Regions from separate parts of the Brevibacillus sp. FSL K6-0770 genome, predicted to be linked through region 2. Evidence: riboswitches for the same ligand, from Rfam matches in the RefSeq annotation. Region 2 holds a riboswitch; the other holds the start of a gene.
The links. A riboswitch is a leader RNA that binds a small molecule or an ion and turns the genes downstream of it on or off. The one in region 2 is predicted to bind cobalamin.
Positions count from the first base shown of each region.

Region 1: another riboswitch for cobalamin. It lies ahead of metE (5-methyltetrahydropteroyltriglutamate--homocysteine S-methyltransferase); the one in region 2 lies ahead of NST23_RS27695 (hypothetical protein).

Region 1 is NZ_JBBOBQ010000001.1:2,789,473-2,794,031, forward strand. It holds gene nrdF (class 1b ribonucleoside-diphosphate reductase subunit beta) at 1-310, shown strand, start outside; gene brnQ (branched-chain amino acid transport system II carrier protein) at 739-2,091, shown strand; cobalamin riboswitch at 2,250-2,450, shown strand; gene metE (5-methyltetrahydropteroyltriglutamate--homocysteine S-methyltransferase) at 2,591-4,559, shown strand, end outside.
Region 2 is NZ_JBBOBQ010000001.1:5,853,526-5,858,084, forward strand. It holds gene NST23_RS27685 (bifunctional 2-methylcitrate dehydratase/aconitate hydratase) at 1-1,124, opposite strand, end outside; gene mmgD (citrate synthase) at 1,164-2,273, opposite strand; gene NST23_RS27695 (hypothetical protein) at 2,263-2,508, opposite strand; cobalamin riboswitch at 2,663-2,861, opposite strand; gene NST23_RS27700 (YhgE/Pip domain-containing protein) at 2,986-4,559, opposite strand, start outside.

The DNA of each region.
Region 1 (4,559 bases), 3.1 Mb from region 2:
AGCTGTGAAAGAGGAGCTGTACGCGTTGCTGCACGAGCTGCATGAGAACGAAGAGGCGTATACCGTGTCTCTATATACGGAAATTGGCTTGGCGGACGAAGTGCTGGCTTACGTGCGTTACAACGCGAACAAAGCGTTGATGAACCTGGGACTGGACCCGTTCTTCCCGGAGGAAGAAGTCAATCCGATCGTTTTGAACGGGATTCGGACGCATACGAAGCAGCATGATTTCTTCTCGAAAAAAGGAAATGGCTATGTCCGCACGCTCAACGTCGAGCCGCTGACAGATGATGATTTCCGCTTTGAGTAAAAAGTTAAACGTATGTTTAAAAAGACTGCCGCTCATTGGCAGTCTTTTTTCGATTCCGATCCGAAAATGCGCCAGTAGAATATACGTGAGGTTTGCTCGATAAATAATATTTTAATAGATGGGAAGGAAATGAATCGCCTATTTTCAATATCTTTTCATTTATATTTATGTTATAAATAAATGACGTAACGAGCTGTTTTACTTCTGGTTGTCCAGATAGAATCGTGATCAGCGCGGAAGTGGCAAGCGAGAAGCGATCTGGTCATCGATTACCGATTTGGTCGACTGATTTATCTGACAATTATTCCCGCTCGATCTGATCCCGGTTGTTGGGGCATGAGCGGGCGGAGTGATTGTGTGAATTTTTTCACTAATCAGAGGGTTGCTGAAAAGCACCTTTGCTTTGGAATTACAGGAGGGTTTGTGTCATGCATCAAAAAGGTTCTTCTTCGTTCATCCTCATCATCGGCTTTATGCTGTTCGCTCTGTTCTTCGGAGCGGGGAATCTGATTTTTCCACCAATGCTGGGGCAAATGGCTGGAACGAACGTATGGACGGCCAATGCGGGCTTCCTGGTGACGGGAGTCGGGCTGCCGCTGCTGGCGATTATCGCGTTGGTTTATTCGGGAATGGATGATTTGCGTTCGTTGGCGAGTCGTGTGCATCCGGTATTTGGTCTTGTGTTTACGATTTTGCTCTACTTGGCAATCGGGCCGTTTTTCGCTATTCCGCGATCCGGGAACGTCTCGTTTGAGATCGGAATCAAGCCATTTTTGTCCGAGCAAGCTGGTCCGGTTCCACTGATCGTCTTCACCGTCTTGTTCTTTACACTCGCTTGCCTGTTATCTCTCAATCCTGGGAAAATTATCAATGTAGTCGGAAAAGTCTTGACACCGATCAAGCTGACTTTTATCGGAGTGATTGTGTTGACGGCGATTTTGTTCCCGATTGGCGCGCTGCAAGCACCTGTGACGGATTATCAGTCCAAAGCGTTTTACAAAGGCTTTCAGGACGGCTATTTAACCTTGGACGCTTTGGGGGCATTTGTGTTTGGAATCATCATCGTGAATGCGATCAAGCAAAGAGGCATTACGGCGAAAAAGCAAATTTTGCTCACGTGCGCAAAAGCAACGATGATCGCGGGCGCACTTCTGGCGTTCTTCTACACGGTGCTTGCCTATATGGGTGCTTCCAGTGTGGAGAAGCTTGGTCATCTGGAAAACGGGGCGCAAATTTTGGCCAAGGTGTCCAATTACTACTTCGGCTCTTACGGCGCCGTTTTGCTTGGCCTCATGATTACGATCGCATGCCTGACCACCAGCGTCGGCCTCATTACAGCGTGCTCTTCGTTTTTCCATTCGCTGTTTCCGGCGATCTCGTATAAAAAGTTTGCCGTCATTCTGGCTGTGTTCAGTACACTCGTCGCCAATATCGGCTTGACGGCGCTGATCAAAGTGTCGGTTCCGATCTTGATGACCATGTACCCGATTGCGATTTCCCTCGTCTTTTTAACGTTTATGCACAAAGGATTTGGCGGACGACCAGAGGTGTATCAGGGAAGCTTGCTCGCTACTTTTCTGATCAGCCTGTTTGACGGACTGAACGCGGCAGGTGCCCAGCTTCCCGTCATCAACGACTTCTTTACTCGCTACTTGCCGATGTATACGATCGGGCTTGGCTGGATGCTGCCCGCTGTTGCAGGCGCTGTGATCGGCTACACTATTTACATGATTCGCAAACCTTCTCTGCGGGCACAGGAGCTGCGACTGACCAAGCAGTAAACCGGAAAGCTGGCAGAGTAGAGGCAATCAGGCTGAACTTTGAAATAATTTTGGTGAGTGGAAATAGTTTAGCATGACAAAAACTGGTTTACGTGTTACTGTAAGGAGAAAGGTGCTCTTTTGCTAGATGCGAGAGCACATGCACTCATACCGACAATTTCATATGAGTGGGAACAGGTTCCTTGGCCGCGAAAATCGGCGCAAGGATGAAAAGGGAAGTCGGTGAGAATCCGACACGGTCCCGCCACTGTATGAGGGGAGTTTGCACAGCGATAAGCCACTGGTCGAGACGGACTGGGAAGGCGTTGTGCAGATCGTGATCCTCAAGTCAGGAGACCTGCCTGTTTCGACAACACTGCTTAACCTACGGGAGATAGGGAGGTGTTAGGATGCTGTGATCTCAGTGCTTATTTGGCATTTCTAACGTTCTTTTTGACCGTTGGAAATGCCTTTTTTGATTGGCTTTACAAATACCTTCAATGGATGGGAGAGAAAGCTCATGAAAAGCAGCAACCTGGGATATCCGCGAATCGGCAAAGACCGGGAGTGGAAAAAAGCATTGGAGTCCTTTTGGGCAGGCAAATTGGAAGAGTCAGCGTTCCTTGCGCAAATGGAGCAAATCCGCCAGCAGCATCTGATCAAGCAAAAAGACAAAGGCATCGAGTGGATTCCCGTCAACGACTTTACTTACTACGATCACATGCTGGACATGGCTGTCATGTTCGGACTCGTTCCGAAGCGTTTTGCCTATGATGGCGGCCCGGTACCGCTCGATACGTACTTCGCCATGGCGCGCGGCAACAAAGAAGCTGTCGCAAGCGAAATGACCAAGTGGTTCAATACGAACTATCACTACATCGTTCCTGAGTTTGGCGAACGCCCGCCAGTGCTGGCAGAGAACAGGCCGCTGAAAGCGTACCTGGAGGCCAGGGATCAGCTGGGCATCGTCGGGAAGCCGGTGATTGTCGGGCCGTACACGTTTGTCAAGCTGGCGAAAGGATATGCGAAGGACGAGTTCGAACGCGTTGTCGATCAGATCGTGCCGCTTTACGTGGACGTGCTTCGTGAACTCGAACTGCATGGCGTGGAATGGGTGCAAATCGATGAGCCGGCTTTCGTCCAAGATATTTCCGAGCAGGACAGAGCGCTCATTCGCCGGGTGTACGAACAGTTCAGTCAGGCGCTGCCACACCTCAAGCTGATGGTTCAGACGTATTTCGAAGCGGTGGATTGGTACGAGGAACTGATCGCGCTGCCAGTGGAAGGCTTGGGCCTGGACTTTGTCCACGGAGGAAAAGCGAATTTGGCCAACCTGACGGCACATGGCTTCCCGCAGGAAAAAGTGCTCGGCGCAGGAATCGTCGATGGCCGCAACATTTGGCGCTCGGCCCTGGAGGAAAAGTGGGAGCTGGTCAAGACGATCAGCAATGTGGTCGACCCGGACCGAATTTGGCTACAGCCATCGAGCAGCCTGTTGCATGTTCCCGTCACTGTTGAAGCAGAAACCGATTTGCCTGGGGAAGTTCAAGCGGCATTAGCCTTTGCGGACGAAAAATTGGGAGAAGTGCAGCTTTTAGTCCAAGGATTCCGATTTGGAAAGTATGTTATATCGAAGGAAATTGCCCAGAACGAAAAGGACTTGCTCCGCCTGGCCGAGTCTCCGGCGAGAAACCGGGAGAAAGTACAGCAGGCTCGAAAAGCGCTGGAGACGACAGAAGCCAAACGCGACGTGCCGTTCCACGAGCGCCGCGATATCCAGCAAGCCGCCTGGAAGCTGCCGCTTTTGCCTACAACGACGATCGGCAGTTTCCCGCAGACGGCAGAGGTTCGTCAGGCCAGACAGCAGTACAAAAAAGGGAACTGGACAGTCGAGCAGTACGATGCCTTCATCGCGGAGCAAATCAAGCAGTGGATTGCGATTCAGGAAGAGATCGGGCTGGACGTGCTTGTCCACGGCGAGTTTGAACGGACAGACATGGTCGAATATTTCGGGGAAAAGCTCGATGGCTTCGTCTTCACGAAAAATGGCTGGGTTCAGTCGTACGGTTCCCGTTGCGTCAAGCCACCTGTCATCTACGGCGATGTGCAGTTCGTCGCTCCCATGACCGTCAAAGAGAGCGTATACGCCAAGTCGTTGACGGAAAAACCAGTAAAAGGCATGCTGACAGGTCCGGCGACCATTTTGAACTGGTCATTTGTCCGCGATGACGTCTCCCGCCAAGAGGTGTGCGAACAGATCGCCCTGGCGCTGCAAGCAGAAGTGGAGGCGCTGGAAGCGGCGGGAATCCGCATGATTCAGGTGGATGAGCCTGCGCTGCGGGAAGGCTTGCCGCTCAAGCAGGCAGACAGGGCGGCGTATCTGGACTGGGCCGTCAAATCGTTCCGCGTGGCTACCTCGACAGTTGCCGCGAGCACGCAAATTCACACGCATATGTGCTATTGCGAATTTCACGACTTCATCGACGTCA
Region 2 (4,559 bases):
ATTTTCGCGCGCAGACTGTCTATTCTCGGGTCGCTGGCGGTTTCGTCTTCGTAATGCTCCGCTGTAATCGTTCCTTTGAGCAGAGCAATGGCGGTAATGTATTGCAGGCAGTGGTCACGGTCAGCCGGATTGTGCAGCGGGCCGACCTTGTCGATAATCCGGATAGCCGATTCATGAGTCGTAATCGTGATGGAATCGATCTCTTCCAGTCGGTCGATGACTTGCGGGTGCAGCGTTACGGCGCACTCTGCTGCGGTTTGGGCGTGGAACTCTGCCGGATACGATACTTTGAACAGCACGTGCTCCATCACGTAGGAGTCGAGCGGTCGAGCGAGCTTCAGTTCTTTTTTGTTGAACAAAACGTCCTGGAATCCCCAGCCTGGCGCAGACAGTGCGGACGGGTAGCCCATTTCGCCTTTTAGCGCCATCAATGCCAGATGCACGCCCCGGCTGGTCGCGTCTCCCGCAGCCCATGACTTGCGCGATCCCGTATTCGGTGCGTGACGATAAGTGCGCAGGCTGGAATTGTCGATCCATGCGTTGGACAAGGCGTTAATGATCTCTTCCCGGCCCCCGCCCAGCAGCTTCGTCACGACCGCAGTCGTGGCGATTTTGACGAACAGAACGTGATCAAGCCCCACGCGGTTCAAGCTGTTTTCCAGCGCGAGCACTCCCTGAATCTCGTGCGCCTTCACCATCATTTCCAAAACATCGCGCACGACGAGCGGTTCTTTTCCTTCTGCCAGGCGCACACGGCTCACATAGTCGGCTACAGCCAAAATGCCTCCCAGGTTGTCGGACGGATGTCCCCACTCGGCTGCCAGCCACGTATCGTTGTAGTCGAGCCAGCGAATCATGCATCCGATGTTGAACGCTCCGCGCACAGGATCAAGCACATACGCTGTGCCGGGAACACGGCTGCCGTTCGGAACGACTGTGCCCGGGACGATAGGCCCCAACAGCTTCGTGCACTCGGGATAGGACAAGGCCAAAATGCCGCATCCGAGCGTGTCCAACAGCACGTAGCGCGCGGTCTGGAACGCCTCCTCGCTCGTAATCTCCTTCGTCAGCACATAGTCTGCGATCTCCTCCAGCAACTGGTCTGTTTTCGTGCGATCATTCATTTTCAACAAGCGACTCATTCCTTTCTGCTTGGATTGGATTTAGGCGTGGCGTTGGCCGATGTAGTTGACCCGTGGACGGAAAAGGCGGTTGTGGCTATGCTGCTCGATGACGTGTGCGCACAGCCCCACTGTTCTTGCGCTGAAAAAGATCGGTGTGTACAGCGGAATCGGAATCCCCAGCATCCAGTAAACCGGAGCGGCATAGTAGTCGAGATTCGGGTAAATGCCCTTCTCGCGCTCCATGATTTTTTCGCCTGCCTCGCACATCTGGTACAGCAAGTCGTCGCCTTTTGCATCACACAATTGCTTCAGGGCGTCCTTCATCATCAGTGCGCGCGGGTCGATCTTTTTCATGTACACGCGGTGCCCGAAGCCCATGATCCGCGCCTTGTTGGCCAGCTTGGACTCCAGCAAAGCTTCAAACTCCTTGACCGAGCCTGCCTCAAGCAGCATGTGCATCACCGCTTCGTTCGCGCCGCCGTGCAAGTTCCCTTTCAAGGAAGCGACCGCCCCGGTCAACGCCCCGTACAAATCCGACATCGTCGAGGCAATGACGCGTGCCGTAAACGTCGAATTAGGCATCTCATGCTCGCTGTACAAAACAAGCGAACGGTCGAAGATGGCTTCTTCAAAGTCGGACGGGATTTTGCCCGTGATCATGTACAGGAAATTCGCACTGTACGACAGCTCCGGCAGCGGCGCGATCAGCGCTTCCTTTTGAATCACGCGGTAGCTGTTGGCGACGATGTTCGGCACTTTGCCCAGCAGCTTGTAAGCCCGCTCCTTGTTGGCTTGCGCCGTGCAGTTGTCCAGTTGGCTGTCGTATCCGGCAAGCGCAGAAAGCCCGGTGCGCAAGCCGTCCATCGGATGCGTTTTTTCCGGCAGCAGCTTGAGCATGTCGAATACTTGGTTCGGTATGTCGTACTCGGCTTTCAGCTTTTCTTCCACTTCGCGCTTTTGCTGTTCGTTCGGCAACGATTCTTCCAGCAAAAGATGGACGATATCCAAGTAACGATGCGCTTTGGACAGCTCGATCAAATCGTACCCTTTGATGACGATTTCCCCTTGCTTCGTATCCAAAAAGGAAATGCTCGTTTCCGCAGCGACCACACCTTCCAGACCTGGAAAAAACTTTTCTTCAGCTCCCATTCTCTTCATCCTCCGCCCCGATTAAGTTGACCTTTAGACGTTGATAAGCCTTGTCGAGATTGTGCAAAAGCTTTTCTTGATCTGCCTGATTTTCTGCTCGCCTGATGACCTCTGCTTTTAATTTCGCGTAATGCGCTTTGATCGCGCTCGGGTTCTCTATCGTCAAGTTGTTCATAATGCACGCCTGAAAATCGTTGGTGAAATACTCCACCGTTCCAAACAAAAAATCACTCATCCGTCACGTACCCTCCTGAAAATCCGCACAAAAAAAACAACTTCCGCAGAAGTTGTTAAGAGGCGAATGAATACCGAAATAAGCATGCTGATTGTGAAAATCAAAAACACGCCTATCCATCTCGCACTTAACACCCCCTATCCTCGTAGGTATTGATGTTGCGCTCAAACAGGCAGGTCTCCTGGCTTATGATCATCGCTTTTCGAACCTTCCCATTTTCGGCTGGCGAAAACAGTGGTATCTTCGAATCGCTCCCAATTACAGTTGCGGGACAGCGTCGGATTCGAACCGAACTTCCCTTTTAAGCAGATAAAAGTGTTGAATTTATCTGCACCTGTTTGTACACGTATGAAGTTTGCTCTCAATATATCAGTTATTTTGAAAATTAACAATTCTTTTCTTTGCTAAATATTGGATATTGCAGCCATAGAAAAAGCCAGCCCATCTACTGACAGGCTGGCATCATGGCCGAGCGGATTACCCGATGATCTTCGTTTTCTTCGCATTTTCCATCGATTTTTGAATCAGCCCGCTCAGCGGTCGTTTCAAGGCCAGCGCAATAAACAGACTGATGCCGATGAAGCCGCACAGCATGAGAATATCCCGAATCGCCGTCTCCCAGAGGACGCCCCCGACCCCTTCACGCAACAAACTGATCGCGTAGGTGAACGGCATAAACGGATTGAGTGCCTGGAAAAAAGGCGCCGTCATGCTGATCGGGAACGTGCCCCCGGAGCTGGAAAACTGGAAGACCATGAAAATGATCGCGATACCCTTGCCGACATTGCCGAATACCGACAACAGCGTATACGTGATCGTCACGAACACCATACTGACAAGCATCGCGAAAAGGACAAACGGAACTTTGTCAGCCACATACGCTTCCAAAATGTAAAAGTCACCGAGCGTAATACACAGTGCCTGGAACAGCCCGATTGTCACGAATGTGCCCAAGCGGCCAAGGTACAGCTGGTACGGCTTGTAGCGTCCGTCCGGGTTCTCCGGGTCTGGTTTGAGCAAAGAAATCAGCAAGGTCGCTCCTACCCATAGCGACAATACTCCGTAAAAAGGCGACATCGCCGAACCGTAGTTCGGAATCGGATATTTGCGGTTTTCCTTGATCTGCACCGGACTTGCCAAAAACTCGCTCTCTCGCTTGATATCCCCGCGCAGCAGCTTGGCGAGATCGGCAAAGTGATTGTTCGCCTCGACCTCTCTCAGCTTGTCCGCCGCTTGCGCAATCGCACTCTCCAGCTTGGGCAGATCATCGCGCACCAGCTCGGCTACCCTGTGGACGCCGTTCTCCACCTCCGGCAGCTTGTTGCGGACAAAGTCAGCCAGCTTGGTCAGCTCCGCCTCGGCTTGCGGCAAATCGTTTTGGATGAAGCCAGCCGCCTGGTCGAGCTTTTGCTTGATTTCTGGCAAATGCTGCTTGAGGAACGGCGCTGCCGTGTGGATCGCTTTGGCAAACGCTTCGGACTTGCTCTGCAACGTTTGCGCCAGTTCATGGACCCGCGCCTGAATCTGCGGCAGCTCCTGCTCGATTCGTTTCAGCTCGGCCAGCCCCAGCTCCAGTCCGGCTTTTGTCTCTTTCAAAATCGCCTCGATATCCGGCAGCTTGTCTTTTGCTTTTTGCAGCAGTTCGGCGGAATCGCCCACGACTGTTTTCAGCTTTTCGATGCCCTCGGCGATTTTCGGAACGATTTCGCTATCGTAGCGCGCCAGAATGTCTCCCAGCTCCGCACTCGTGTTTTTCGCCAACTGATTCAGACTCTCGATCAAGTCTCTTGCGGGCTTTTTCCCGTCTGCCAACGCTTTCGCTATCGTATCGAGAATCTCGATTTGCCGATGCATTTTCTCTTCCAGCTTATGGAGCCGCTCGGAAAAAGGCGTCAGCGGCTGCCCCGGAATGTAGCGGTTCAGCTTGTCGACCAGAGTAGAGGTGTGTTCGACGATACGCGCAGCTTTGCCTAGCTTGTCAGACACAGCCTGCACTTCGGCAGCTGTAGGCAATCGTTCGGGATTGATTTGCAACAGCCTGTCTGTCAGTT